2 regions of the Pseudonocardia charpentierae genome follow, and region 1 is predicted to be linked to the other one. Evidence: riboswitches for the same ligand, from Rfam matches in the RefSeq annotation. Region 1 holds a riboswitch; the other holds the start of a gene.
The links. Region 1 has a riboswitch for cobalamin ahead of RM445_RS02225 (homocysteine S-methyltransferase family protein). Riboswitches for the same ligand answer to the same signal wherever they lie in the genome.
Positions count from the first base shown of each region.

Region 2: it holds a riboswitch for cobalamin, as region 1 does, so the genes downstream of both, RM445_RS10575 (CbtB domain-containing protein) here and RM445_RS02225 (homocysteine S-methyltransferase family protein) in region 1, are expected to answer to the same signal.

Region 1 is NZ_JAVREJ010000001.1:457,740-472,673, forward strand. It holds gene gyrA (intein-containing DNA gyrase subunit A) at 1-1,715, shown strand, start outside; gene RM445_RS32260 (DUF3566 domain-containing protein) at 1,762-2,748, shown strand; tRNA gene RM445_RS02170 (tRNA-Ile) at 2,799-2,872, shown strand; gene RM445_RS02175 (DLW-39 family protein) at 2,907-3,020, shown strand; tRNA gene RM445_RS02180 (tRNA-Ala) at 3,069-3,144, shown strand; gene RM445_RS02185 (arsenate-mycothiol transferase ArsC) at 3,174-3,590, opposite strand; gene RM445_RS02190 (MFS transporter) at 3,623-4,855, opposite strand; gene RM445_RS02195 (FAD-dependent oxidoreductase) at 4,871-6,217, opposite strand; gene RM445_RS02200 (helix-turn-helix domain-containing GNAT family N-acetyltransferase) at 6,313-7,170, shown strand; gene RM445_RS02205 (hypothetical protein) at 7,210-7,632, opposite strand; gene RM445_RS02210 (DUF3817 domain-containing protein) at 7,629-7,931, opposite strand; gene RM445_RS02215 (hypothetical protein) at 7,934-8,500, opposite strand; gene RM445_RS02220 (MarR family winged helix-turn-helix transcriptional regulator) at 8,637-9,110, shown strand; gene RM445_RS02225 (homocysteine S-methyltransferase family protein) at 9,187-10,248, opposite strand; cobalamin riboswitch at 10,279-10,475, opposite strand; gene RM445_RS02230 (FAD-dependent oxidoreductase) at 10,526-11,548, shown strand; gene RM445_RS02235 (zinc-binding dehydrogenase) at 11,517-12,092, opposite strand; gene RM445_RS02240 (quinone oxidoreductase family protein) at 12,096-12,527, opposite strand; gene RM445_RS02245 (CGNR zinc finger domain-containing protein) at 12,621-13,217, shown strand; gene RM445_RS02250 (EamA family transporter) at 13,231-14,061, opposite strand; gene phoU (phosphate signaling complex protein PhoU) at 14,194-14,850, shown strand; gene RM445_RS02260 (YhjD/YihY/BrkB family envelope integrity protein) at 14,869-14,934, shown strand, end outside.
Region 2 is NZ_JAVREJ010000005.1:261,597-276,530, forward strand. It holds gene RM445_RS10550 (hypothetical protein) at 1-178, shown strand, start outside; gene RM445_RS10555 (copper resistance CopC family protein) at 190-768, opposite strand; gene RM445_RS10560 (cytochrome P450) at 925-2,151, shown strand; gene RM445_RS10565 (histidine phosphatase family protein) at 2,181-2,792, shown strand; gene RM445_RS10570 (hypothetical protein) at 2,751-3,737, opposite strand; cobalamin riboswitch at 3,835-4,055, shown strand; gene RM445_RS10575 (CbtB domain-containing protein) at 4,203-4,412, shown strand; gene RM445_RS10580 (CbtA family protein) at 4,403-5,293, shown strand; gene uxuA (mannonate dehydratase) at 5,313-6,434, shown strand; gene RM445_RS10590 (PucR family transcriptional regulator) at 6,456-7,580, opposite strand; gene RM445_RS10595 (TraR/DksA family transcriptional regulator) at 7,866-8,384, shown strand; gene dgoD (galactonate dehydratase) at 8,432-9,580, opposite strand; gene RM445_RS10605 (sugar kinase) at 9,617-10,576, opposite strand; gene RM445_RS10610 (bifunctional 4-hydroxy-2-oxoglutarate aldolase/2-dehydro-3-deoxy-phosphogluconate aldolase) at 10,573-11,199, opposite strand; gene RM445_RS10615 (hypothetical protein) at 11,584-11,706, shown strand; gene RM445_RS10620 (OsmC family protein) at 11,734-12,288, shown strand; gene RM445_RS10625 (NAD(P)-binding domain-containing protein) at 12,297-13,538, shown strand; gene RM445_RS10630 (hypothetical protein) at 13,550-13,960, shown strand; gene RM445_RS10635 (cytochrome P450 family protein) at 13,917-14,934, shown strand, end outside.

The sequences.
Region 1 (14,934 bases):
ACGCCAAGGGGCGCGCGATCCTCGTCGTCACCGAACTGCCGTACCAGGTCAACCCGGACAACCTCATCGAGTCGATCGCCACGCTGGTGCGCGACGGCAAGCTCGCGGGCATCGCCGAGATCAACGACGAGTCCAGCGACCGCATCGGCATGCGCATCGTGGTCACGCTCAAGCGCGACGCCGTGGCCAAGGTCGTGCTGAACAATCTCTACAAGCACACGCAGCTGCAGTACGGCTTCGGCGTCAACATGCTCGCCATCGTCGACGGGGTGCCGCGCACGCTGCGGCTCGACCAGGTGGTGCGCAACTACATCCGCCACCAGATCGAGGTCATCGTCCGGCGCACGCGCTACCGCCTGCGCAAGGCCGAGGAGCGCGCCCACATCCTGCGCGGCTACGTCAAGGCGCTCGACGCGCTGGACGAGGTCATCGCGCTGATCCGTGCGTCGGCGACGGTGGACGTCGCCCGGGCCGGCCTGATCGACCTGCTCGACGTCGACGAGATCCAGGCCCAGGCGATCCTCGACATGCAGCTGCGCCGCCTCGCGGCGCTGGAGCGCCAGAAGATCATCGACGAGCTCGCCGAGATCGAGCGCGAGATCGCAGATCTGCAGGACATCCTCGCCCGGCCGGAGCGGCAGCGGCAGATCGTCCGCGACGAGCTGATCGAGATCGTCGAGAAGCACGGCGACGAGCGGCGCACGCAGATCGTCGCCGACGACGGCGACGTCACGAACGAAGACCTCATCGCGGTCGAAGACGTCGTCGTGACGATAACCCAGACCGGGTACGCGAAGCGGACCAAGACCGACCTCTACCGGGCGCAGAAGCGCGGCGGCAAGGGTGTCCAGGGTGCGCAGCTCAAGCAGGACGACATCGTCGCGCACTTCTTCGTCTGCTCGACGCACAACTGGATCCTGTTCTTCACCACCAAGGGCCGGGTGTACCGGCTCAAGGCGTACGAGCTGCCCGAGGCGAACCGCAGCGCCCGCGGCCAGCACGTGGCGAACCTGCTGGCACTGCAGCCGGACGAGCACATCGCCCAGGTCATGCAGATCAAGGACTACCAGGCGTCCCCGTACCTGGTCCTGGCCACGCGCACCGGTCTCGTGAAGAAGTCGCGGCTCACCGACTTCGACTCGAACCGCACCGGCGGTCTCATCGGCATCAATCTGCGCGAAGACGACGAGCTGGTCGGCGCCGTGCTGTGTTCGGCGTCCGACGACCTGCTTCTGATCTCCGCCGAGGGCCAGTCCATCCGGTTCAACGCCAGCGACGAGGCGCTGCGCCCGATGGGCCGCGCGACATCCGGGGTGCTCGGGATGCGGTTCAACGCCGGCGACCGGCTGCTCTCGCTCGCCGTCGTCCAGCCCGACAGGTTCGTGTTGGTGGCCACGGCGGGCGGGTATGCCAAGCGCACTCCGATCGAGGACTACCCGGTGCAGGGTCGGGGCGGCAAGGGCGTGCTGACGCTCCAGTACGACCGCAGGCGTGGCACGCTGGTGGGAGCGCTCATCGTCGGACTCGACGACGAGTTGTACGCGATCACCTCCACCGGAGGTGTGATCCGGACCTCGGCCCGCGAGGTCCGGAAGGCCGGTCGACAGACGAAGGGGGTCCGCCTGATGAACCTGGGTGAGACCGCCTCGCTGCTGGCCGTCGCGCGCAACGCCGAGGACGATGCGGAGACCCCCGACGCAGATCCGGCGAGCTGACCCCGAGCCCGGTACCCCCGAAAGCGACCCAGGAGAGCTCCACCTCGTGAGCAGCACCAAGAGGACCCCGGCCGAGCCGGATCGCGGATCGGTCGCGACCGGACAGCACACCCCCGAGCACAACGGCGAGGGCAGTGCGGGCAACGGTCGGGCCGGCGACGCTGTCGTCGAGCCCGCCGAGGCGGGTCCGGAGCCGGCGACGCCCGAGGAGGGGACAGCGGTCACCGGTGCGGACATCGTCGCCTCGGAGGCACCTGCCTCGGAAGGTGACGAGGCCCGCACGACGGACGCGACCGCGACGACCAGGCTCCGCGTTCCGACGCCGTCCGGGTCGACGCCGTCCGGGTCGACGCCGTCCGGGTCGACGCCGTCGAAAGACGGCAAGGATCCGGAGCCGGCGGTCGACTCCACCCCGGCGGCTCCGACGCTGGATCCGGTGTCGGCCGTGCCCGCACCCGGCCCGGCTGCCGCCCAGCCGCCGCCGTGGCGTCGGATGCCGGGCCACGACAACCGGGAGGCCCCGGTCGCCTCGAGTGCGGACAACCTGCTCGACGAGGGGCCCACGGCTTTTCTCGAGGCGCCCGGCTTCATCCCGCCTCCTGCCCGCGAGAGCGGCGGGACCTCGGCTGCCAGTGAGACGGGTGGCTGGGCCCGGGCCACCCGCACGCGGCCGCCGCGCCAGGCCGCGCTGCAGTTGCGTCGGCTCGACCCGTGGTCGGTGCTCAAGCTGGCCCTCGTGCTGGCCGTGGTGCTGTTCTTCATCTGGCTGGTCGCGGTCGGGGTGCTCTACGGCGTGCTCGACGGCATGGGTGTCTGGGATCGGCTGAACGGCACGTATGCGGACCTGGTCTCCGGCGAGGCCCAGACCGGCAGCACGCTGATCAGCGCCGGGCGCGTCTTCGGCCTGGCAGCCGTCATCGGGGCGATCAACAGCCTGCTGTTCGCCGTGGCGGTGACGGTCGGGGCGTTCGTCTACAACGTGTCCGCCGACCTGGTCGGAGGCATCGAGGTGACGCTGTCCGAGCGGGACTGACCCCCCGCTCGGGGCGGTCGTGGGCTCGGGTAACCTCGTCCACGCTGCAGGGGCCCATAGCTCAGTTGGTTAGAGCGCGTCGCTGATAACGACGAGGTCGCTGGTTCAAATCCAGCTGGGCCCACTCCCACCACGGCTTTCCCGACAGGACGGTCTCCATGAAGAAGCTCCTCGCTGTCGTCGTCGGCCTCGCTGCCGGGGCGTTCGTCTTCTCCAAGGTGCGCAGCTCGCGCCAGGACGCCGACCTGTGGCACGAGGCCACGAACAGCTGACCTGAGGTCCCACCGCCCCCGTCGTGCGGGTACCGTCCTCAGGGACCCGGGGACGTAGCTCAATTGGCAGAGCACCGCCTTTGCAAGGCGGGGGTTAGGGGTTCGATTCCCCTCGTCTCCACCACCGATCGCCGCAGCTCAGCTACCGGCTAGTCAGCGCGTTCTATGGGTCAGCTCGGCGAGTAGGCCATGGACGCGGGTGTCGATGTCGTCGCGGACCAGGCGCATCCGCTCGATACCGTCGATGCCTCTCGTCGAGGGCTCGTCGGTGTCCCAGTTCCGCAGCTCGACACCGGCCGGAACCTCGACGACAGCCTCCCTGCCCAGGGTGACCACCAGGTCCACCGTGCGCAGTAGTTCAAGGTCGACGGGGCGGGGGGTGTCGCTGTCCATCTCGGCGCCGAGCTCGGCGAGTACCTCGGCGGAGAGCGCGTTGATGGAGGTGCCGGGGTTCGTGCCGGCGGAGTGCACGGCGACCCGGTCACCGGCGGCCTTGCGCATGAGTCCGGCAGCCATCTGGGACTTGCCGCCGTTGCGGACGCAGACGAACAGTACCGACGGCGTGCTCATCGGGTGGCTCCTTCGGCGCTGGTGAGCGGAGGTCAAGGGCCGCTCGGTCTCGCTGCCGGTGTGGAACCTGTGGCGAGTACAGCGGCCAGTGCTGCGGTCCCGGCGAGAACCCAGAAGACCGCAGGGTAGCTGCCGAGGCCTTGAGCGAGGGCGGCGCCCGCCCAGGGAGCGAGTGCCGTGGCGAGGAGGGCCGGGGCGGAGAGCAGTCCGTTGAGTCGGCCGTAGTGGGCGGCACCCCAGCGGTCGCTGATGGCGGTGGCCTGGAGCAGGGTGAACACGCCTCGGACGGCACCGGCGAGCACGGCCGCGGCGATCAGCAGCGAGGTCGGCCCCGGAAGAACCGCCAGCAGTGCTGTGGCCACGGCGGCGAGCGCGAGGATCAGGACACTGCGGGTGCGGACACCTGTCGCCCGCGTGAGGCGTCCGTAGCCGAGGCGGCCGGCGACCTGGCCCAGCCCGCCGAGGCCCAACGCCCAGGCCGCGACGCTCGTGGACAGGCCGCGCTCGATCAGTAGCGGCACCTGGTTCACCACGACTGCGAACGCGGTGAACGTGCCCAACGCGATCGCGGCGACCAGGAACAGGAACGGTCGACTACGCGCGATCGCCCCAGGAGCGTCGTCGACATGGGCGGACGGCTGGTCGGCACGGTCGGGATCGGGCCAGCGTCCCCGCAGCCCGAGCAGGTGCGCAGGAATCGTGACCACGCCGAGCACGACCGCCAGGACGAGGTAGGAGTGTCGCCACTGCAGGTGCCCGAGAAGGGTGGCGGTCAGCGGCGCGAAGATCGTGCTGGCCAGGCCGGCGAGCAGGGTCACGGCGGTCAGCGCAGTGATCCTGCGGGGTCCCCACCAGCGCGTCAGCGCGGCGAACGCAGGCGGGTAGAGGGTGCCGGCCATGGCGACGCCGGCCAGGACCCACGCGGCGAAGAACCGGGGCAGCGTCGAGGCCGTCGCGATACCCACCACGGCCGGGACCGCGAGTACCGAGCCGAGTGTCATCACCGGACGTGGACCGGCCCGGTCCAGCCACCGACCGGCCGGGATGCCGAGCAGTGCGGACACCACGAGGCCGGTGGAGAACGCGGCGGTCACCTCGGCGATGGTCCAGCCGGTGTCGGCAGCAATGCTCGGAGCGAGCACCGGGAAGGCGTAGTAGAGGACGCCCCAGCTGACGATCTCGGTCACGCAGAGCACGACCAGGACGCGGCGGAGCCCGAACTCGTTCAGTGTCTCGGGCTCCTCCGTCACCTGCGCAGACTGCATCAGGCCGACAGCTCGTCAGCGGCGAGCGATCGCCGGCGCCGCCAGTGCGATCGGCTCGATCGGTCCGCAGCACCCGCCGGGCGAGGCCTGTCCTTCTGCCTCGGGTTCGTCGACCAGGCCACCGCCCGTGCACACACCGGTCTCGGGCAGCACCAGCTCGACACGCTCGGCCGCCTCCCGGTCACCGGCGATCGCCGCGGCCACGGAGCGGACCTGCTCGTACCCGGTCAAGGCCAGGAACGTCGGCGCTCGGCCGTAGCTCTTCATCCCGACCAGGTAGACATCGGTCTCGGGCTGCGCGAGCTCGACGGCACCGTGCGGGTAGACGGTGCCGCAGGAGTGCATGTTCGGGTCGATCAACGGGGCCAGGGCACGGGGCGCCTGCAGCACCGGGTCCAGGTCGAGGCGGATCTCGGACAGGAACGACAGGTCCGGCCGGAACCCGGTCACCGCGACGACCTCGTCGACCGCGTCCAGTCGGCGCCCGTCGACCGCCTCCAGGACGAGTCGCCCGTCCGGCCGGGGATGCACCGCGGCGGTGCGGAAGCCGGCCACCGCACGGATGTGTCCCGCGGCGACGGCCTGTGCTGCCCGCTGTCCGAGAGCGCCGCGCGCGGGCAGCTGGTCGGCGTCGCCGCCTCCGAAGGTGTTGCCGATCGATCCCCGGCGGAGCAGCCAGTCGACCCGCGTGCCCGGAGCATGCTCGGCGAGATCGGCGAAGGCGATCAGTGCCGTGAGGGCGGAGTGCCCGGCACCGGCGACGGCGATGCGCCTGCCCGCGTACCGGGCGCGGACGGCCGGGTCGTCGAGGTCAGGTACCTGGTAGGCAATCCGGTCGGCGGCGGCGGGCTCGCCCAGCGCCGGTAGCCCGTCCCCACCCAGCGGGTTCGGCTGCGTCCAGGTTCCCGAGGCGTCCACCACCGCGCGCGCGGTGATGCGCTCCTCACCTCCTGCGGTCGTCACGTGCACCATCAGCGGCTCGATGTCCCGGTCGGCGTCCACCACGCGGTCACGACCTCGACGGGTGACTCCCACGACACGAGCGCCGAAGCGCACCCGGTCGCCCAGCGCGTCGGCCAAGGGCTGCAGATAGAGCTCGGCCCAGTCCGCGCCGGTCGGGTAGCGGTCCGCGTCCGGCGCCTGCCAGCCGGTCGGGGCGAGCAGCTTCTCCGCGGCCGGGTCGACCAGCTCGCCCCAGCGGGAGAACAGCCGCACGTGATGCCACTCCCGGACCGATGCCCCCGCCGACGGGCCCGCCTCCAACACCAGCGGATTCAGACCCCGGCCCAGCAGGTGTGCCGCCGCGGCAAGCCCGCTGGGTCCCGCACCGATCACCAGCACCGGCAGCTCGTCGGTCCTCATCACGGCCTCCATCGACGAAGTTCGATCGAATGGCCGTGACTGTATCGACGCTTGTCGATTGACGCAACCATCGATGCACGTCGATACTGTCCGGCATGAGCGTGGACCTGCCCGTGACCGTGCTCCCGACCACTGCGCCGGCCCAGCTGTCGTCGGTCGACGCGGCGACCTACGCGGAATGGTTCGCCTGCCTGGCCGACCCGACCCGGGTCCGGCTGCTGCACGCCGTCGCGGTCGCCGGACGCGCTGTCCCGGTGGGGGAGTTGGCCGAGCAGGTCGGCATCAGCCAGTCCACGTGCTCGCACCACATCCGCAAACTCGCCGACGTCGGCTTCGTCGTGCTCCGCAAGGAGAAGACCGCAACCCTCGTGACGGTCAATGCCGCCTGCTGCACAGGTCTGCCGCACGCGGCCGACGCCGTCATGGGCATGCTCGGGCCCCGGCCGTGCTGCCCGGAGGACCTGCCAGCCGATGTCACCGTCCGAGCGTTGGAGCACCGGGACTGGGCAGACGTGCGCCGGATCTACGCCGAAGGCATCGCCACCGGGAACGCCACCTTCGAGACCGAGGTCCCCGACCGTCGCACTCTCGACCACGCGTGGCTGCCCGACCAACGATGGGTCGCCGAGATCGACGGCCAGGTCGTCGGCTGGGCCGCCGCCCGAGCGGTGTCGACTCGGCCGGTCTACGCCGGGGTCGCCGAGACCTCCCTCTACGTCGGCGACGGCCACCGCGGCCGAGGCGTTGGCAAGGCACTCATCCACCGCCAGGTCACCGCCGCCGACACCGCCGGCCTGTGGACCCTGCAGACCGCGATCTTCCCCGAGAACCGTGCCAGCGTCGCCCTGCACCAGTCCGCGGGGTTCCGCACCCTCGGCGTCCGCGAACGCATCGGCCGGCATCACGGCGTGTGGCGCGACACCGTCTTCCTCGAACGGCGCCGCACCGACTGACGAGACTGACGAAACCGCTGTCCCACGACGCGGGCCGGCTCAGTGGTCGTCGAGGTACTGCTCGCGCCGACGCAGCATCACCGCAGCCATCATCGGCAGCATGACGACGTGGCCCAGGCCGATCACCGCCTCGCCTGACAGCACTCCCAGCCAGTGGGCGGGCAGCAGGACGGCGAACGAGAGGTACATCGCCAGGCACATCTCGACGATCGACGACACGGGGCTCCGGTGCCACACCATCAGAGCAGCCATGCCCACCGACATCGACGTCGCCATGAGCAGTGTCTGCAGTTCAACACCGGCGCCGGCCCCCACCAGCATCGACACCGGCATGAGCAGCGCCATGCCGACGAGCATCGCCGCCAGCATCTGCAGGTAGTGCAGGACGAAGCGACGCGAGGTCAGCGCCTCGCGTCGGCTCGGGCGTGCAGTGCGCACACCGTCGGCCGGGCTTGTCGTCATCGTCGCCATTCCTTCTCTGGTCGTCGAGCATCCGACGGAGACCGGCGAGCACGGCTCAGGGCCAGCAGCCCGCCGATCGCGGGGACGAGGGTGAGGAGCCGTGTCCAAGTGTCGACCGGGAGCAGGAATGCCGTGGCGATCGTGGCCAGGTAGGCGAATCCGTGCACAGGGCCCAGCACCGACGCGACCTGTGGGACGTGCACAGTGGCCAGATTGGCCAGGAGCAGGACCAGCGACACGGTCTCCACCAGGGAGACGACAGCCAACCACCGCAGGTTGGGCGACTCGGCGGCGGGCACGGTCAGGAGCCCGTCGTAGAGCCCGGGCGGACGACCATCAGCACGACGACCACCGCCCACAGCAGCCCGAAGATTCCCGAGCTCATGCTCAGCCGCTTGGCACCGGACACCCATCGTTCGACCGCCGAGGCCGAAGCCGGTCCGTCACCCGGCTCGCCGTCGAGCAAGGCCATGGCCCGGTGCTGCGCGGGCAGCACGACCGCCGCGAGCAGAACTGCGGCGATCACCGTGAGGACGATCGACGCCAGCAACCAGACGTCGCCCAGCACGCGCATCCGGATCGCGAGGGCGAGACCGAGCACGGGCACCGCGAGCCCGAGCACCGAGTAGACCCGGCTGATCCGGTGCAGCAGGCGGGTGACCGGCTCCGCGGACGACAGGTGACCGTCGACGGCGTCGGGCGGAGCCTCCCCGTCGGACACCGCGGCCGGGCCGGCGCCGACGAGTCGTCGGGAGGCCTCGACGAGCGCCTGCCCCGCATACCGCGGGAACAGGCTCACCGCCATCGTCACGGGCCCGATGAAGACGATCGCGGCCAGCACGTGCGCGCTCAGCAGCAGCTTGCTCACCGTCGTCACCTCCGTCGTGGTTTCAGCTCAGCTGAAACTGACGCTAGCACGTCTCCTGTTGCGGTTTCAGGAGGGCTGAAAGACGGTGGATCGGCCTCCACTGCGCAGGCGACGCGATCGATGTGAGACTGGCGCCGTGACGCAGCGGACCACGGCTGACCCGCCCACCGGCGGCGGCCTGCCCGCGCCCAGTCCGGCGCTGTTGATCACCATGCTGGGCCGACGGCTGAGTGCCGAGATCGAAGGGGACCTGGTCGTCCACGGGCTCACGCTCCGGCACCTGTCCGCGCTCGGCCACCTCCGACGGGATCCTGGGCGGTCCTACAGCGAACTCGCCCGCCGCGCCGGCATCACCGTGCAGAGCATGCAGGCCACCTTGCGTCAGCTCGAAGCGCTCGGAGCCGTCGAGCGCCGCAGCCCGTCCGGGCGTGGCCGCACTGCCGAGCTGCACCTCACCGACGCAGGCAACCGGCTCCTCGCCGCGGGCCAGGACACGATCGCCGCCGCCGACCGGCGGCTGCTCGCCACGCTGCCCGACCACGATGCGGCCACGCTGGGCGAGCTGCTGGTGCGCCTCGTCCGTGCGGCGAACGTGGGCGCCGAGGCGTGACGGTTGCGGGCGGGGTCGCGGGCGGGCGTTGGTCCGCCCGCGACCCGTCGAGCTGGTCGGCGTCGTCGTCGCCCGGTCAGGCCCGGTCGCCCAGTGCCACGATGTGCTCGGGCAGACGCTCGTTGTCGCCGTACATGAAGTGGTTCTGCATCTTCTCGGAGAACCGGCTGGCCTCCGTGGTACGCCCCACCGCCTCGGCGACCTGGCGGATCAGCATTGGTGACGCACCGCAGCAGACGCCGAGATAGTTGATCCCGAGCTCCGCTGCCTGATGGGCGAAGGCGCCGACCTCGTAGCGGTTCGCGTACAGCGGGTCCAGTGCGGTCGGGAACGTGCGGCCGTGCGGGGCGGGTACGTCGGCGCCCGGGTCGCTGAGGTTGAAGAACGTCGGCTCGGCGTCGGTGGTCCGGTACGGGATCGGAAGCGCACCGACGTGGCAGGACACGGCCGCCCGGATCTCGCGGAGCCACGGCAGCATGGTCCGCGGACCGCGGAAGCAGTTCATGCCGACCACGTCCGCGCCGCCCTGCTCGAGACGTTGGCAGGTCTCCACGATCCCCACGCCGTCGGTCATCTCGTTCTGCGCCATCGGAGCGATGGTGAGCACCACCGGCAGCCCGCTCGACTTGGCGATCTCGAGGGCGGCCAGGGCCTCGCCGGCGTAGTAGAAGGTCTCGCCGATGATCAGGTCGGCGCCGCCCTCGACGGCCCAGCCCACCATCTCGGAGAACATGTCGCGGACCTCGCGCTGGCGCTGCGGGTCGGCGGGGTCCCAGATGTTGCTGTTGGAGATGTTGCCGGCCATCAGGTTGCCGGGGTGCGCGTCGGCGACCTCGCGGGCGATCTGCAGGGCCGCCCGGTTCAGCGGTTCGAGGAGGTCTTCCTTGCCGATGACCCGCATCTTCTCGCGGTGCCCGTTGTAGGTGAACGCCTCGACGATGTCGGAGCCCGCGCGCTGGTAGTCCACGTGCAACGCACGCAGCGCCTCGGGGTACTCCAGGGCGACCTCGGGGACGAACTCGCCGGCGGTGAGGTAGCCCCGCCGTTCGAGCTCGAACAGGAATCCCTCGGCGCAGATCACCGGGCCTGCGTCGAGGCGGTCGGTCAGTGATGTGCGGTCTGGCGTGCGGTCACTCATGAGCGCAGCCCTCCATCTCTCGTGGATCGGCACTACAGGACCGATGCAGGCGGTCTCCTGACTCCCAGGTCAGGCGCTGCACCCCGGCCTTCCCGAACCGTGCGGTCCAGTGGCGAGTTCGGGACGGGCTCCCTGGTCACAGTGGCGAGGACCGTGTCGGACTTGCACCGACTTCCCGGTTCTGCATCGCTGCGGTGAGTCTATGACCCGGAACCCTCGTTCGCCCCGGACCCTCGCGAGGTCGTCGATGCCGAGCTGCACTGGCTAGCCTCGTGGGGTGCGGATCGCGGTGGTCGGAGCCGGTGTCGTCGGCATTTCCACGACGGCCGCCCTCCTCGACTCCGGACACCAGGTCGACTGCTACGAGTCCGGCACGATCATGGGCGAGCGTTCTGCCGGCTCGACCCGGATCTTCCGCTTCGCTCACGTCGACCCGGAACTCGTGCGCCTCGCCCAGCGGGCGAAGGTCGGTTTCGACCGCTGGAGCGAGCAGGCCGGACGGCCGATGTTGGTCAACAGCGAGTGCGTCGTCACGGGCACCGACATGGCCGCCCGGGCTGCCGCGATGGCCGAGGCGGGCGCGGACCACGAGGTGGTCGGTGCCGGTTCCGGACGACTCCGGTTGCCCGTTCGCGACGAGCCGGCGGTCGCACTGATCGACGTCGGCGGGGGAGTCGTCGACGTCGACGCCGTGCGCGACTTCCTCACCCGGCGCGCCGGTTCCGCTGTCGTTCCCGAGCCGGTGTACCGCCTCGACGTCACTCCGGGTGGCGCTGCGCGGGTGACCGCGGTCGACGGCCGACGCGACTACGACGCCCTGCTCGTCGCGGCCGGGGCGAACACGGCTCATCTGGCCGAGCAGGTCGGGATCTCCACGTCGCCGTCGCTGGCTCATCACCTGCGCTGCACGTTCCGCGTCGACGGCGACGCCTGGCAGTCGTGGATCGACAAGCCGGCGGACCGGCCAGGCACCTACCAGCACCAGACCGGCCCCGGGCAGTGGGCGGTGGGCGGCCGCGTCGACCCTGGGCTCACCGTGTGGGAGGTCGGCAAGGATGCGGCAGTCGACGCCTCTCGAGTCGCGCTCGTCGACTACGCACGGGAGCACCTCGCCGTCGACCCCTCGGTCGTGGACAGTCTCTACTGCACGACCGACCCACAACTCGGAGACGGGATTCATCTCCGCCGCAACGGCCCGGTCACCGTGGTCTACGGCGACAACCTCATGAAGTTCGCCCCGGTCCTGGGCAGTGATCTCGCGCTGTCACTCACCGGAGAGGAGCAGCCGGCCCGGTCGTGAGGACGACCTTGCCGCGGGTGGCGCGGTTCTCGAGTTTCTCGTGGGCCTTCGCCGCATCGGCGAGGTCGAAGGTGGCGGCGATCGGCACGGTGAACCGACCGGCGGCGACGCCTGCCAGCAGGCTCTCCAGATCGGTGCGCGGGTCGTAGCCGTGTTCCATGAGCGCGGTGATCTGGAAGCCGAGGATCTGCACGTTCTTGGGGTAGAAGTCGCGCGTGTCGATCGTGCTCGGGGCGAGTGCCACGTTCGCGAGGGCGACCACGCGTGCCGCGTAGGCGGCGGCCTTGAGGCTGTCGGCGAAGGTGTCCCCGCCGACCGTGTCGAGCACGATGTCGGCTCCGCGCCCGCCGGTGACGTCGTGGATCGCCGCCAGCGTGGCTGCCCGGTCACCCTCCGCGGTGTCGATGACGGTGTCGGCACCGAGCTCGCGCACCCACTCGGTCTTGGCCGGTGTGCGGGCGGTGGCCACGACGGTGGCTCCCGCGGCCCCGGCGATCTGGACCGCGGCGCTGCCGACGCCGCTGGCTGCGGCATGGACGAGCACGGTCTACCCGGCCTGGACCTGGCCGAGGTGATGCAGGCAGTACCAGGCGGAGAGCCACGCGGTGGGCAGGCTGGCGGCCGAGGCGTCGTCCACGCCGTCGGGAACGGGCACGACGTGCGTGGCGGGGACCACCGCCTGCTCGCGGTAGAAGCCCGGTTCGTTGGTGGCGCCGCGGGCGATCACGCGGGTGCCCGGTTCGAGACCGGTGACGCCGCTGCCGATCCGGTTGACGGTGCCGCAGGCCTCGAGGCCGAGCACGAGCGGAGGCTTGCCGGCGCGGTGGTAGTTGCCCGCGCGGGCGAGCAGGTCGGCCCGGTTGACGCCGGCGGCGCTGATGTCAACGAGGACCTCGCCGGGGCCGGGCGCCGGGGTCGGGGTGTCGGTCAGGTGCAGTACCTCGGGGCCGCCGAAGTGGTCGAGCACGACGCTGCGCATCGAGGTTCTCCTGTCGTCCGGGTACCTGTAACCTTTTCAACTAGTTACAAACCATAGCGGCTCGTAGTACGCCTGACCACGAGGATCGATGCGATGACCCGGCCGGGCTCGTCCGCGGACGAGGAGTTCCCGTTCTACGGCGGGCGTGTCTGCCTCGACCTCGTGGCGACCTTCGGCAAGCGACACTCGACGGCCCCGATCGAGCGCCTGCCAGACGTCGCGGCCGTCCGGCGCTGGTTGCGAGCAGCCGGGGCCCTGCCCGGACAGCGGGACTGTCCGGTCGACGCGGGCCAGCGGGATTCACTGATCGAACTGCGTGAGGCGATCCACCGGATCGTCCTCGCGGCGCGAGCGGGTCGGAGCCTGCCCGCAGACGACCTCGTCACCGTCAACACCGCGTCGGCCGGGCCGGAGTTCGTGCCGAGCCTTCCGCGGGGGCGGGGCGGGCGCGGCGTGACATGGACCTCGAGGGAGCCGTTCGCCAGCGCGCTGACCCTGTTGGCCCGCGACGCGATCGACCTGGTCGCCACGGTTCCGGCGAATCGCATCAAGGAATGCGAACATCCCGACTGCTCACGCATGTTCGTCGACGAATCCCAGTCGGGCAGGCGCCGCTGGTGTTCGATGCGGGCCTGCGGCAACCACGTCAAGGTGACCGCCCATCGGCGCCGCAGCGCCACCACGCGGTGATCCCGGACAGGCGCTACAGGTTGACCAGGGCGATGCCCCGTGCGACCACGGCGGCAGCGATCACGCGACCGACCCCGAAGCGTTCCCCGAAGAACACCGTGCCGATGACGGCACCGAAGACGATGCTGGTCTCCCGCAGCGAGGCGACTGCGGCGGTGGCCCCGCTGGTCTGGGCGACGAGTATCAGCCCGTAGGCCGCGAGCGACACCACACCTCCGCCGAGTCCCGCGCCCAACACCCGCGGCGGGATTCTCCAGCCGGCTCCACGACGCAGCAGGGCGATCACCGGCATCACCGGGCCCTGGAGCAGGAACATCCAGGCCGCGTAGACCAGCACCGGGGTCGTGCGGACGGCGCCGGCGTCGACGACGGTGTAGCCGGCGATGCAGATCCCGGTCGCTCCCGCGGCCCCCAGGGCAGGCAACGCCGCGCGCGTCAGGCGGCCGCCGTCGAGGGCCAGGCTGACCAAGCCCAGCGAGATCACCGCGACCCCCACCAGCTGCCACACCGGCAGGACATGGCCCAGCGCGACCTCGATCGCCGCCACCACCAGGGGCGCGGTGCCGCGGGCGACCGGGTAGACCTGGCTGAAGTCGCCGAGCTGGTAGCTCGCCCACAGCAGCAGGGTGTAGATCACGTGGAGTACCGCCGAGGCGACAATGAAGGGCCACGCCGCCGATGGCGGTAGCCCGAGCACGAGGGCGGTTGCCCCGCCGATGACGGTGTAGGCCACGCCGATGAGGGCGAATCCGACCAGGCGGTCGGAGACCCCGTGGGCCATCGCGTTCCACACCGCGTGCAGCACCGCGGCGACCAGGGTGATCCCCAGGACCCCGCCGGTCACTCCGGAAGGGGCGCTCGCGACGGCAGCAGCAGCGGACGTCAACGCCGGCAACCAGGCCGCTCCTGGGCCGCCGGCGTCACGAAGATGCTGATCGCTCCGGAACGGTCCATGCGACAGAACTACCCTCGTGAGATGCGCGACGTCTATCAGGAGCAGCTCGCCGGCCTCAGCGACGTTCTCGCCGGCATGTGTCTTCAGGTGGCGACGGCGATGGAGCAGGCGACCCGGGCCCTCCTGGAGGTCGACCTCCAAGTCGCCGAGCAGGTGATCGCCGAGGACCTGCGGATCGACGACCTGCGGGCCGACGCGGAGGAGAAGGCGTTCGGACTTCTCCTGCTGCAGGCGCCGGTCGCGACCGATCTTCGCGTGGTGACGTCGGCGATCCACAGCGCAGGCGACATCGAGCGGATGGGAGATCTCGCCCTGCACGTCGCGCAGACCGCCCGCCGCCGCCACCCCCATCCCGTGCTTCCGGCGGAGGTGACCGGTTACTTCGCCGAGATGGGATCGACCGGGACGGCGCTCGCACGCAAGGCGGCCGAGGTCATCCGCACCCGGGACGTCGACATGGCCTCGACCCTCGAGGCCGACGACGACACGATGGACGACCTGCACCGGCACATCTTCAGCGTGCTTCTCGCGCCGAGCTGGGCGCACGGCGTCAGGCCGGCGGTCGACATCACCCTGCTCGCCCGCTTCTACGAGCGCTACGCCGACCACGCGGTGAGCGTGGCGCGCCGCGTCGTCTATGTGGTGACGGGGCGGATGCCGGGGCCGCTCGCCGTCTGACTCTCTACTGTCGACTCCGTGGTGGGTGTCGTCGGCGACGAGCTGATCCAGCGGATCGGCACGTGGTTCCCCATCCGGGTGGCA
Region 2 (14,934 bases), on a different contig from region 1:
GGTGGCGTGGTGGGCCGTCGGCGGCTCGCCGGGCACGTTCCTGGCGGCGGCCGACGGGGCCACCCTGCTGATCGTCGGGCTCCGCGCGGCCCACCTGCTCGCGGTGATCGTCGCGATGGCGGCCATGTTCCACCCGCGCGTCAACGCCTTCTTCCGATCACCCGCCCGCGCCACCTGACCTCGCAGCGGTCACTCGCGGCCCGCGCCGCGGCGCGTCCGGATCACCCCGAGGCCGGCGAGAACGCCGACGACGATCACGACGATCGCCACCCAGACCCACCCGGACGTCCCGCTGCTCGCGCCGCCGGCGGCCGCGGGAGCCGGCTCGGCGGCCGCGGTCGCGATGGCGGTCGCGGCGGAGACCGTGTCAGGAGCGGCTTCGCTGGTCGTCGCGGTGGCCGCGGCGGCGAGAGTGAAGCGCACGGAGCCCTTGACCTCGTCCCCGTCGTCCGCGATCACCGTGTAGTTCAGGGTGCACGGGCCCGACGGGCCCACGGCCTGGACCGGTGCGGTGACGGAGGCACCGGTGACGGTCGTCGTACCGACGATCCACGACGACCCGTCCGGGCCGGTGACGTTGATCGGGTCGGCGGGGAGCGACACCGCTCCCTCGAACGTCAGCGTCACCTTCTCCGGCGCCGACGACAGCGACGCGCCCTCCACGGGATCGCTGCCCTTCAAGGTGGTGCGTGCCATGGCCGGCCCGGCCGTGAGGAAAACGGCGAAAACGGCCAAGAGCACGGACAGAGCGCCGCGCAGAATCGTCACGAAAGCCCCTCTCCTGTCGATGTCTGCAGCTCGACCGGCCTGTCGGCCGGGCCCGCGGAATTGTTCCGCGCCGGTTTCCGGTGGCTGTGTGCGGGGTCATGAGAAATGGCGGGTGGAGTCGGGAACCCCGACGGCGTCGGTACACGTATCAGGAGCATGACCTCGTGCCCCGCTGCCGCGTCCCCCGCGTCCGGCAGCGTCGATCCGGTCCCGCTCCTCCTGCCGCTGCTGCGGAACCGGTTCGACCCCGACGCGGACCTGGGCGAGGTGCGGCGCACACGCCCGGTCGCCCGGCTCGACGCCGACGACGGCGTACCCCCGGTGTGGCTGGTCACCGGCTACGACGAGGTCCGCCGGGTACTGGGCGACAGCAGCTCGTTCAGCAACGACCTGCGCCATCTCGCCGGGACCGGGCTGGAGACCCTCGCCGCGCAGAACCCCGGCGGCCTGGGCTTCACCGATCCGCCCGACCACACCCGGCTGCGGCGCCTGCTGACCCCCGAGTTCACCGGACGGCGCCTGCAGGCCCTCGTCCCGCGGATCGAGACGGTCGTCCGTTCCCGGATCGACGCCCTCGCCGCGCAGGGGCCGCCGGCCGATCTCGTGGCCGACTTCGCGGTGCCCGTGCCGTCGCAGGTGATCGGTGAGCTGCTCGGCGTCCCGGAGGAGGACCGCGACGAGCTGGAGAAGTGCAGCATCGCGCGCTTCGACACGTTCGGATCGATGGAGGACTCGCTCACCGCGGTCAACGCCTCGCTGGACCTCCTCGGGGAGCTGGTCGCCCGGCACCGGGTCGATCCCCGGCCGGGCCTGCTCGCGAACCTGATCGCCCGCCACGGCGACGACCTGTCGGACCGTGAGCTGGCCGAGCTCGCCGACGGTCTGCTGAGCGGAGGCCACGAGACCACCGCGTCCATGCTCGCGCTCGGAACGCTCGCGCTCCTCGAGCAGCCGTCACTGGCGGACGGTTTACGCACCGGTCGGATCCCGGTCGGGCGGCTCGTCGACGAACTGCTCCGACACCTCTCCGTCGTCCAGGTCGCGTTCCCGAGGTTCGCCACGTCGCCGACGTCGGTGGGAGGCGTCGCGATCGAGGTCGGGGACATCGTGCTGTGCTCGCTGTCGGGGGCCGACCGTGACGGCGTGTTCGGCGCACATCCCGACGACATCGACCCGGACCGCGTTCCCGTCCCGCACCTCGCCTTCGGACACGGCCTGCACCGCTGTCTCGGCGCGGAGCTCGGCCGGCTCGAGCTCCGGATCGCGCTCCCGGCCCTGCTCGGCGCGTTCCCCGGCCTGGCGCCGGCGGTTGCGCCCGACCGGATCGCGTTCCGTGAATACTCCCTCGTGCACGGGATCCGGGCCCTCCCCGTGACGTGGTGACGCCGCCGCGGAGCGCTACGGTCCGCCGTATGGACGCCCGTCCGGAGCCCGGCGGCCGGGTCACGCTGCTCGCACACGCCCCGACCTCGGTGACGGCCTCGGCCGCGTTCCCCGCCGACGAGCCGCTCGACGCCCGCGGGCGGGCGTGGGCCGAGGCAGGGGCCGCAGACCTGCCGCGGGCCGACCGGGTGCGGTGCGCACCGGAGCGGGCGTGCCTCGAGACGAGCGCCTGCCTGCGGTGCACGCCCGATCCCGATCCGGGCCTCGCGGGATGGGACATGGGCCGTTGGGCCGGCCGGACGCTCGACGACGTCGCCGCCGAGGAGCCGGCGGAGGTCGCGGGATGGCTGGCCGACCCGGCGGCGGCACCGCACGGCGGCGAACCGCTCGCCGCACTGATCGAAAGGACAGGGCACTGGCTGGCCGGGTTGCCGACCGGGCACACGCTCGCCGTGTGCGCGCCTGCGGTCGTCCGCGCGGTCGTCGTCGCCGTGCTCGGGGCGCCGCCGTCGGCGTTCTGGCGGCTCGACGTCGCGCCGATGACGTGGACGGACCTGCGCGGCGGACCGAGCCGGTGGACCGTCCGCAGCGCGGCCGCGTCAGGCCGCGGGAGCCGACGCGGTCGTGGGAGTGGCGAGTGACCTATCGGGTGCCGGTTCGACTGCCGGTTCGACCCGGCGGAACGCCGTGATCGCGACGAGGAACAGTCCCAGACCGCCGCCGAACGTGATCACCGTGGCGATCCGGTCCAGGTCGAACGGCCCGCCGAAGGCGAGAACGGCGCGGTGGAACGTGAGGGTGTCGGACAGCGTGAGCAGCGCCGTGAGGACGCCGACCGAGCCGTAGAGCGCGGCCCCGAGCAGGTGTCCGCGCAGCGTCAGCGCGGCGGCCAGGGGACCGAGCAGCCAGGTCGCCATGCCGATCCCTGCGGCGCCGAGCAGCGCCACCAGGCCGGGAGGTTCGGCGACCACGAGCGACGAGCCGATCACGTGGACGACGTAGGCCGCCGTCACGACGAGGACGACTCCGGCCAGTGCCGTCCTCGCCCCACCGGGACGGCCACGTTCCACCGCCAGCCCGCCGACGGTGTACGTGCCGAGCAGCGCGGCGACGGTGAGCGCCCACCACGGGAAGGGATGCGGAGCGGGCGGCCACACCCGGTCGCCGCGCACCGTCACCGGGAGATCGCCGACGGCGAGCGGCACCGCCCACGCCCCGACGCCGGCAGGGGGCGCCGCGGGGTCGCCGAGCCGGGCGTCGGTCCAGGCGGCCGACCCGCCGGGCGGTACGACACGAGGTCGGCCGGCCTCCGTACCCGGCACGGTCACCGGCTGTGCCGTGTCGTTGTCGAGCCGGAGGCGCGCCCCGCCGTCGATCACCACGACGTCCAGGCCCGGGACGGCGGGCTCGAGGGACAGGACCCGCGGCATGCTGCTGACGACGACGGGGGACTCGGTGCCACCGTGGGCCGCTGCGGACGTGGCGCCGAGCGGCAGCAGGACGACCGCGAGCAGCGCACCCACGGCGATCCGGAGGAGGACACCGGCCCCGAAGCGGCGGCCGGCGACGGCGGGAGCCCGGGACATCCGCACAGCGTCGACGGTGCCGGAGACCGGCGTCAAGGCGAAGTGGATATCACAAGACACATCACATAGTGGGATGTGCGCAGGTCGCAGGCGGGGTTAGAGTGCTGCTGCCGACGGTCCGGGTCCGGTGTTTCGCACAGGATCCGGGGCAAGAGGGAACCCGGTGAGAATCCGGGACTGTCCCGCAGCGGTGAGTGGGAACGACAGCCGTCAACGAAGCACTGGGTGGGAGCCCGGGAAGCGACGGTCAGTAGGTCCACCGGGATCCTCCGGTGGGTGCCCACGAGTCCGAAGACCTGCCGCCGGTGCGCGCACCTGCCGGTGTGCGCGGATCCGTGTGCCTCGTGGGTGGGCCGGAGCGGACGGTGGCGCGGTGCGCCCCCGGCCTCCTGCCTCAGCCCTCGCGTCGTACGCAGGTCCTTCGACGCGGACGGCTCGACAGAGCCGGAAAGGCAGGAAGCCCAGATGACTGGTGCCTACGCAGCGGGCACGCGCCCCGTGGCGATCCCCGTCTCCACCACGCTCCCGTGGCTGTTCGGCTCGCTCGTCCTCGGCTTGCTGATCTACTACTTCATCGGCATCGACGAGGGCGCGACCTCGGTGTTCGGCAACACCATGGTCGTCCACGAGTTCGTCCACGACGCCCGGCACTTCCTGGGATTCCCGTGCCACTGAGCGGGCCGGCACCGGCTGGGGCCGGTGCCCTGGTCAGCGGCCTGGTCCTGCGGGCCGCGGGCGTCGGACTGCTCGGCGGGCTGGTCGCGTTCGTGTTCGCGCGGATCTTCGCCGAGCCGCTGATCCAGCAGGCGATCGACTACGAGGGCGGCCGGGGCGAGGCCGAGGCGGCGCTGGCCGCGGCGGCGGGCGAGCCCGTCGGCGCGGAGGGGTCCGAGCTCTTCAGCCGGGCCGTCCAGGGCAATGTCGGCATCGGGGTCGGCATCATCCTCTTCGGGCTCGCCGTGGGCTGCTTCTTCGGTGTGGCCTACTGCCTGGCGTACGGCCGGGTGGGCCGGGTATCGGCCCGGCAGCTGTCGCTGCTGGTCGCGGGCGGCGGCTTCCTGGTGCTCTTCCTCGTGCCGTTCCTCAAGTACCCGGCGAACCCGCCGGCGGTCGGCAACGACGCGACGATCGCGCAACGGGCCGGGCTGTACGGGGTCATGGTCGTGGCCTGCCTGGTGTTCGGCGCGGCCGCGCTCTGGCTGGGGCAGCGGCTGGCACCGCGGTTCGGGACCTGGAACGCGACGCTGCTCGCCGGCCTCGCGTTCGTCGTCGTGATCGGCCTGGTCATGGTCCTGCTCCCACCGCTGGGCTCGCTGTCCGCGAACGCGGGCGAGGTGGGCCCGGCGCTCACCGAGACACCACAGCCGCTGCGCGACCCGTCGGGCGCCATCGTGTTCCCGGGCTTCGACCCGGACCTGCTGTACTACTTCCGGCTCTACTCGGTGATGGCTCAGGCCCTGCTCTGGGGCGTCATCGGAGTGGCGTTCGCACCACTGGCCGAGCGGCTGCTCGCCCGGTCGGGCGTCGACGACAGGCAGGGGACCCCCGCGGTCTGATCGATGCCAGGAGAACGACATGAAGATGGGCTTCCGCTGGTACGGCGAGGGGAACGACACGATCTCCCTCGACGACATCCGGCAGATCCCCGGGGTCGAGACCGTGGTGTGGAGCCTGCACGACAAGCAGGCCGGCCAGGTGTGGGAGACCGACGAGATCGACGCGGAGATCGCCAGGATCACCTCGATCTCCACCGAGGCGGCCGCCCGGGGCGTCACCAAGACCCTCGACGCCGAGGTGGTCGAGTCGGTCAACGTGCACGAGTCGATCAAACTCGGCAAGACCGTGCTCGGCCTCGGCCGGGACGAGGCGATCGACAACTACATCACCACGATCGAACGGCTGGGCCGCGCCGGCGTGAAGGTGGTCTGCTACAACTTCATGCCCGTCTTCGACTGGCTTCGTACGGATCTGTGGCACCCGCTCCCCGACGGTTCGACGGCGCTGTTCTACGAGAAGGCCGTCGTCGACCAGATGTCGCCGGAGAAGCTGATCGCCGACATGGAGGCCAACTCCGGCGGGCTGACGTTGCCGGGCTGGGAGCCCGAACGCCTCGCCGGTTTCGGTGAAGTGAACGCGGCGTACGAGGGCGTGACCCACGAGCACATGTACGCCAACTACAGGTACTTCCTCGACGCGATGATCCCGACGTGCGAGGCGTACGACGTGAAGATGGGCGTGCACCCCGACGACCCCCCGTTCGACCTCTTCGGTTGGCCCCGAGTGGTGTCGACGAAGCAGGACCTGGCCACCGTCCTGTCGCTCAACAGCAGCCCCTACAACGGTCTGACGCTGTGCCTGGGCTCGTTCTCGGCCAACCCCGAGCAGGACGCCGTCGACGCCGTCACGACCTTCATGGACCGCATCCACTTCTCGCACGTGCGCAACATCAAGCACTTCCCGAACGGCGACTTCACCGAGGTCGCGCACCGGGCCCGGGAGGGCGACGTCGACACCGTCGGCATCATGAAGGCCTACGCGGAAGCCGGGTACACCGGCTACATCCGGCCCGACCACGGCCGGCACCTGTGGGACGAGAACACCACCCGCAGACCGCGCCCGGGCTACGGGCTCTACGACCGGGCGTTGGGCATCCAGTACCTGCTCGGGGTGTGGGACACCGTCCGGTACCAGGGCTGACCTGCGCCCGGCAAGCAGCGGTTACCGGTCGACGGCGAGGTCGCGGTGCGGCCAGCCCAGCAGTTTCGCGCCGAGCACGGCGGTGTGGACGGTGAAGCGCTGGGCGGGGTCGGCGGCGTCGTATCCGGTGAGGGTCTTGATCCGGTCGAGCCGGTAGGTGACGGCGCGCACCGACAGGTGCAGTCGCCGCGCCGCCGTCGTGGCGACGCCGCCGGTGACGAAGTAGGCGTCGAGGGTCTCGAGGAGCGGCTCGGCGCCACCGCGGGCGTGCACCAACTCGCCCAGGACCGACTGCACGAGATCGGCGATGGCGGGCTGGTCGCGCAGCAGCACCCGGTATATCAACAACTGCTCGGCCTGGACCAGTGAACTGTCCAGCCGCAGCCGCACGGCCATGGTGAGACCCTCGCGTGCCTCCTCGTACGACCGGGCGATCCCGTACGAACCCGGGTAGGGGCGGCCGACGGTGACCCGCCAGGGCCTGCCGCGCGGGAGCCGCGCCAACTCGGCCAGCATGAGGTCGCCCAGAGTCTTCGCACCCGTGCGTGGGCCCGGGACGTCGGTGTCGGCCGGGGTGAGCACCACGATCCAGCCGTCCTTCGTGGCGACGAGGACGTCGCGGTCACCGGCCCAGCGCACGACGGCGCGTTCGAGGGAGCTGATCGCCGCCTCGGTCTCGTTCAACCGACCCGAGGGGGCGGCCAACGCGACCTGGTGGGGTCGCGCCATGTCGAGGCCGAACGGCTCGGCCCGCTCCACCAGTCTGCCGACGTCGGCATCGCCGCGCAGGAGGTCTTCGACGAAGTCGCGCCGCAGCGTCTCCTCCCACCTGACCATCTGCCGCCGCGCGTCGTTGTACCCCTCGGCCAGGCGTGCGACGGCTTCGTCGACCACGTGCAGCACCGCAGCCGCCGCTGCCCGGACGACCTCGCTGTCCCGTGACCGCACGACCGCCGGCAGCTGCTGCCACAACCGGCGTGCCGCCGAGAGGTACAGCTGCACGGCACTGCCCGCCGACACCCCCAGCTCCGCCGCTCGGCGCCCGAGAAGATCGACCGCGTTGAGCTCGGCGGCGTCGGGCTTGCGGCCCGAGGTCGCGGCGTCGGCGAGGAGCCGGAGGTAGTCGCCGAGAAGCTCGATCGGCACGTCGCCGACGTCTCGGCACGCATCGCGCGCCACGTCTGCAAGCCATGCCCCGTCGTCCGGGCGCGCCTCGTCCCGGTCACGCCCGCGTTGTGGTGCGCTCCTCTCAGCCACGGTCGTTCCCTTCGTCCACGTGCGGGACTCCACGTGCCGTGGAGCGGCGATTCTCCGATATTGCCGGTCATCGGCAACCTACGTCGTGGTTGTCGACCGAGATACCGCCATGTGTCGCGCCGGGTCCGGCAGCACAGTGGACATGGTTCGCCGCCTGCCTCGCGGCCGGATCCGGTGCTCGCCATCCTCGAGGAGTTGTCCATGGCTCGTTCACGTTCGGCCGCCGCTCACGGCCCGGAGCCGGATGAGGTGCAGACCCAAGCCGGCGATGCGCTCGTCTCCCGACTTCCCTCGTTGCGGGCAACCCTCGAGGAGCAGCATCTCTTTCGCAGCGAGCAGCTCGCTCGCCTCGAGGCGTGCAGCCGGCAGCAGGTCCCGTCTGATTCCGGAGCTCAGGAGGCGGTACTCGCTCTCCGCGAAGTCGATGAACTGTTGGCGGCCGGTGCACGACGGGCCCTCACCGACATCGAGCTGGCTCTCGTGCGGATGCACACCGGTCGCTACGGCGACTGTCGCTCCTGTGGCAACGCCATTCCACTGACTCTGCTCGAGGCGATTCCCAAGACGACCCTGTGCCTGGCGTGCCAGCACCGCGACGAACGGGCCGGCCACCAGGCGCTACGCCGGAAGCCGACGACCGGTCGTCGTCGCCGCCAGTCGAACGACCCGGTCGGCCCAGCCCGGCAGAGGTGACGACTGTGTCCCCACCCGGGTCCACATCAACCGGTGTCGAGCAGCTGCTACCACTCCGCGAAGGAGCCGTCGGCGTGCCGCCAGATCGGGTTGCGCCAGCGGTGTCCTTCCTTCGCGCGGTCGCGCACGTAGTCCTCGTTGACCTCGATCCCGAGACCAGGACCCCGCGGGATGGCGACCATGCCTTCGTCGTAGGCGAAGACGGACGGGTCGGCGAGGTAGTCCAGCAGGTCGTTGCTGGTGTTGTAGTGGATGCCGAGGCTCTGTTCCTGGATGAACGCGTTGTAGGTCGCCGCATCGATCTGCAGGCACGTGGCGAGGGCGATGGGGCCGAGGGGGCAGTGCAGGGCGACCGCCACGTCGTAGGCCTCGGCCATGGTGGCGATCTTGCGGGTCTCGGTGATGCCGCCGGCGTGTGAGGGGTCCGGCTGGATGATGTCGACCGCCCCACTGGCGACGACGTGCTTGAAGTCCCACCGCGAATACAGCCGCTCCCCGAGCGCGATCGGGGTCGAGGCCGCGCGCAGGACGTCGAGCACGGCGTCGACGTGCTCGCTGAGCACCGGCTCCTCGATGAACATCAGCTTGTAGGGCTCGAGCTCCTTGATGAGGACCTTCGCCATGGGCTTGTGCACCCGCCCGTGGAAGTCGACGCCGACACCGATTTTCGGCCCGACGGCGTCGCGGACGGTGGCGACGCTCTGCACGCAGCGGTCGACCTTGTCCCAGGAGTCGATGAACTGCATCTCGGCGGTGCCGTTCATCTTGACCGCGGTGAATCCGCGGTCGACCGCGCCGCGGGCGGCGGCCGCGGTCTCGGCGGGCCGGTCGCCGCCGATCCAGGAGTAGACCTTGATGCGGTCGCGGACCGCGCCGCCGAGCAGGTCGTGGACGGGCACGCCAAGGTGCTTGCCCTTGATGTCCCAGAGGGCCTGGTCGATGCCGGCGAGCGCACTCATGTGGATCGGCCCACCGCGGTAGAAGCCGCCGCGGTACAGCACGGTCCAGATGTCCTCGACGTTGCGGGGATCCTGCCCGACCAGGTAGTCCGCGAGCTCGTCCACGGCCGCGGCGACGGTGGCCGCCCGGCCCTCGACGACGGGCTCGCCCCAGCCGACGAGGCCGTCGTCCGTCTCGACGCGCAGGAACAACCACCGCGGCGGCACGGTGTAGGTCGTGACCGACGTGATCTTCATCGTGGGTCCTCCTCCTGTCCGGGCCGCGGCCCGGGGTCAGCGCTGCACGTCCTCCTCCGCCGTGAGCAACGCCAGCTCGTGCGGCCGGGGGAACGCCTCCCAGTCACCGGGGACGGTGACCGCGAACGCACCGGTGACGGCGGCGGTGGACAGCCGGTCCCGGACCCCGCGGCCGAGGAGGCGGGACGCGAGGTAGCCGGCGACGAAGGCGTCGCCCGCACCCACCGTGTCGACGGCGTGCACCGGCACGGCGGGAACCTCGATCAGCTCCCCGTCGATCCGGGCCGTCGCACCGTGCCGCCCGAGCTTGACCACGACCTCGGACGGCCCGAGCGCGGCGAGCGCGTCCGCGAGCGCCTCCGGTCCCACTGAATCGTCCTTCTCGAGCGCGATACGGGCCTCGTCGTCGCCCGCGAAAAGGATGTCCGCACCGGCCGCCAGCTCCCGGAAAACCGGGGCGGCCGTGCCCGCGTCCCACAACCGCGACCGGAAGTTGAGGTCGACCGAGACCAGGACCCCTGCCTGCCGGGCCCGCCGCACCGCCTCCCGGACCGCCGCCGCCGGCTCCGCCCCGAGCGCGGGGGTGATCCCCGACAGGTGCAGCACGCCGGCCTTCTCCACGACACCGTCCGGAATGTCCGCAGGTCGCAGGTGCGAGCCGGCACTGCCGTGCCGGTAGTAGGACACGCGCGTGGACGTGCCCGTACGGCGTTCGCGCAGCATGATCGCGGTCGGCGACGGGTCGCGCTGCACCAGGCAGCGGACCCGCTCGGCCAGCAGCTGGCGCTCGATCAGGTCACCGATCGGGTCGTTGCCGAGCCGCCCGATCCACGTCGCCTGCACACCGAGGCGCGCCGCCCCGATCGCCACGTTCGACTCGGCGCCGCCCATGCTCAGGCGCATCCCCCGGGCGAGCGAGAGTGGGCCGACGTCGTCGGCGACGAGCAGCCCGAGCGTCTCGCCGAGAGTGACCAGCCCGCCGTCGGCGTCGCTCATCTCCGCGCGTCCACCACTGCGGTCACCGCCCGCGCCCGCTCGGCCAGCGCGTCCAGATCGCCACCGGGATCGAGCGCGTCGCCGATCAGTGGACTTCCCAGGCCGAGCGCGACCGCCCCCGCGTCCAGCCAGGCCCCGGCCGCCTCGACGTCGACACCGCCGGTCGGGATCAGCGGGACGTCCGGCAGCGGAGCACGCACGGCCTTGAGGTACCCCGGCCCGAGCGCCCCGCCGGGGAACAGCTTGACCGCACTCGCGCCTGCGCTCCACGCAGCGTGGATCTCCGTAGGGGTGAACGCGCCGGGATAGCTCGCGATGCCGTGCCGGATGGCCGCCTCGATCACCGCGGGCACGACGGAGGGCGACACCACGAAGCGTGCCCCGGCGTCGACCGCCCGGTCCACCTCGTCCGCGGTGAGGACGGTGCCAACCCCGATGTCGGTGCCGTCGGGCACCTTCGCTGCCAGGCGCTCGACGACTTCCAGCGCGCCCTTCGTCGTCAGAGTGAGCTCGAGGCTGCGGATGCCGTTCTCCAGGAGCACGTCCACCACCTCCTCGGCTCGAGAGGCGTTCTCCGCGCGCAGGATCGCGACGACCCGGGTCGTCACCAGGGCTTGACTCATCGGCACTCGGGCGGGCGCGGGCGTGGGAATCTCTGCTGCACTCACTGCAAGGCGTCCCTCCGGGTCTGTTGCCACGCCGTCGTCACGACCCCACGGTGTGACCCGGGTTACCGACCCGAAACGGAAGAGTGGCGTGCATCACAGGGGCCGGGTGCTTGCGTCCAGCCGTACTCCGCGCCGAGCCAGGCCGAGCGGGCCGGCCACGAGGTCTTTCTCCATGACGCTCGTTGGTCTCTTGCCGGTCGTGGGCCATTGCCTCTTCGGCCGTAGGAATGGGTAGTCCGCGAGGCCGACATAGGAAGATCTTCCGACGCGGCGCGGCCATCAGCGCCCCTAGCGTTCTCCAGGTCGAAAGCATCGACCCCACGAGAACGGAGCAGAGTAATGGCTACCTTCCTGATCGAGCGCAACCTTCCCGGGGCATCGGACCTGACGCCCGAGCAGCTGCGCGACATCGCAGCCACGTCCGTGGCGGCCGAGTTCGGTCCCGAGACCGCGAACTCCTGACCCGCTGTCACGAGAAGGGACTGCATCATGACCACGTCACTAGTCGACAACGGGGTGAACGTCGAGGCTCTGCTCGGAGCCCGTGAGGCGTTCGCCGACGCACCGCAGATCGCCCAGTTCCAGTGGCGTTCCACGGTGTCGTGGGTCAACGGCACGCACAGTCGGGCGGACGTCCAGACTTTCTTCGGCTTCGGTGAGCAGCAGACGCACCGGAAGGTGTTCGCCTTCGACATCGACCACCCGCTGCAGTTCGCCGCGCAGGACAACGGGATCACGCCTGTGGAGTACGTGCTGGTCGCGCTGGGGGGCTGCCTGACGGCAGGCATCGCCGCGGTCGCGCAGCAGCGGCAGATCCAGCTGCGGGCGATCCAGGCGTCGGTCACCGCGGAGATGGACCTGCACGGCATCCTCGGGGCCGACCCGGACATCCGCAACGGCTTCAGCGGAGTGCGCGTCGACTACCGGATCGAGGCCGACGCGACGTCGGAGGAGATCGAGGCCCTGGTCGCGCAGTCGCAGAAGCGCTCGGCCGTCTACGACATCCTCACCAACCCGACCGCCGTCACGGTCGACGTCTCGTAGGGCCTGCCATGCACCACACCACTGCCGTCGTCGTCGGGGCCGGGCACTGCGGGCTCGCCGTCAGCCGCTGCCTCGCCGCACGTTCCGTCGACCACGTCGTCCTCGAACGCGGCGAGGTGGCCGCGTCGTGGCGAACCCAGCGGTGGGACTCCCTGCGCCTTCTGACACCCAACTGGATGACGCGGCTGCCGGGCTTCGCCTACTCCGGGGCCGACCCGGACGGCTATCTCGGTACGCCCGAGGTGGTGCGCTTCCTCGAGGACTACGCCGTGGCGTCGGCCGCGCCCGTCCGGTCCGGCGTCACGGTGACCTCGATCCGCCCGGGCGGCGACGGCTATCTGGTGCGGACCGACCGGGGGACCTGGACTGCGGCCACGGTGGTGGTCGCGACCGGTGCAGCCGCGGTGCCGGCCGTGCCGGCGGTGCCGGTGCCCGCGGCGATCGCCACGGTTTCCGCCGCGGATTACCGCAACCCCGACACGCTGCCGCCCGGTGGGGTGCTGGTCGTGGGCGCCTCGGCGAGTGGCGTCCAGATCGCCGACGAGCTGCGGTGTTCGGGGCGGCCGGTGACCCTCGCCGTCGGCGAGCACGTGCGGATGCCGCGGACCTACCGGGGGCGCGACATCCTCTGGTGGCTCGACGCCGCCGGCGTGCTCGACGAGCGCTACGACGCGCAGCCCGACCTGGTGCGGGCGCGCAATCTGCCGTCGATGCAGCTGGTCGGCTCGCCGCAGCGGGCGACGGTCGACCTCACCACGTTGCGGCGGCGCGGGGTGCGGCTGGTCGGGCGGTTTGCCGGCGTCCGCGACGGCGTGGCGCAGTTCTCCGGCTCACTGCCCAACGTCTGCGCCCTGGCCGACCTCAAGCTCGGTCGGCTCCTGAACACGCTCGACGCGTGGGCCGACCGGCCCGGGATCGACGTCGAGGCACCGCAGCGGTTCGCCCCGACCGAACTCCCGGCGTCGGCTGACCTGTCCATGCGCGCCGGCGAGGGCGGGATCGAGACGATCGTCTGGGCCACCGGCTACCGCCCGGACCTGTCGTTCGTCGATGCGGGCGTGCTGGACCGGAAGGGCCGGCCCGTGCACGACGGTGGCGTCACCGCATCCCCCGGCCTCTACCTGATCGGCCTGCCCTTCCTGCGGCGCCGCAAGTCGACGCTGATCGACGGGGCGGCGGCGGACGCCCGCGAGCTGGTCGCGCACCTCATCACCCACCTGGACACGCTCGCCTGCCGGCGGGCGAGCTGAGAGGACCCGCCGTGGAACACCACCCCGTCGCCGCCCAGATCGCCGCGGACGTCGCCCGGCGCGACCCGCAGCGACTTTCGGCGGCGCTGACCGAGACGGCGCGGCTGCGCGCCCTGCTGCCCGGCGGTCCGATACAGGCCCACGGGCGGGAGAACGTCGCCGCCTGTCTCTGTGCACTCTTCGAAGACTTCGACGCCGTCCACGTCGTCGAGTCGGCCGGCGAGTCCGTCGCCGACAAACTGCTGATCCATTACCGGCTGGACGTGATCCGGGCGGCGCAGCGCTGGGTCTGCACCCAGACCGCGATCTGCAATCTCGTCGACGGCCGTCTGGCCGTGATCGACCTACTGTGCTCCGGCTTTCGGGAGATCGAGACCAATGTTGACATGCCCGCGCCATCCGGCGCTCCACTCGTGGGGTGACCACGACAACTACGACCGGAACAATCCGTTCCCGCTGTTCGCCCAGGTGCGTGCGGCCGCACCGGTGCACGAGGTGCGCCTCGCCGACGGGCACCCGGCCTGGCTGGTGGTCGGCCACGACGAGGCGAGGGCCGCGCTGAACGACCCGCGGCTGTCCAAGGACATGCACGCCGCGCTGGCTCACAGCGGTGAGGTCGTCGCCGAGGGTCTGCCCGGGCCCGCACTGGCCCGGCACATGCTGGCCGTCGACGCGCCTGACCACACGCGCCTGCGGCGGCTGGCGATGCCCGCGTTCACGAAGGGACGGGTAGCGGCGTTGGAGCCACGGATCCGGTCGATCGTGGACGACCTGCTCGCCGATCTGCAGGACTGCGGAGCGGACGAACGGGTCGACCTCGTGGCCCGTTTCGCGTTCCCGCTGCCGTTCACCGTGATCTGCGAGTTGCTCGGGATCCCCGAGGAGGACCGGGCCGACCTCGGCCGCTGGTTCGCCGACCTGCTCGCCCCGTTCGCCGGGCCGCAGCCCCCGGCCGCTGCGGTGGCGGCCTCCGATGGCATCGTCGGCTACCTCACCGCGTTGCTGGACCGCAAACGCGCCGCGCCCGGTGTGGACCTGGTGACCGACCTCGTCGTCGCCGCCGACCGCGACGGCGCGCTGACCGAGCAGGAGATGCTCTCCACGATCTTCCAGCTGGTCGTGGCCGGGCACGACACCACCACCAGCCTGATCGGCAACGGGACCGTGGCCCTGCTGCGGCATCCCGAGCAGCGCGACGCACTCGTGGCCGACCCGGGCCTGGTGCCTCGCGTGGTCGAGGAATGCATGCGGTGGGACGCGCCGGTCCCGCATTCGACCTTCCGCTACGCGACCGAGGAGATCCCGGTCGGCGGGATCGTCGTCCCTGCTTTCGCGCAAGTCATCGTCTCGCTGGCGGCCGCCAACCGGGATCCTGAGCGGTATCGCGACGCCGAGT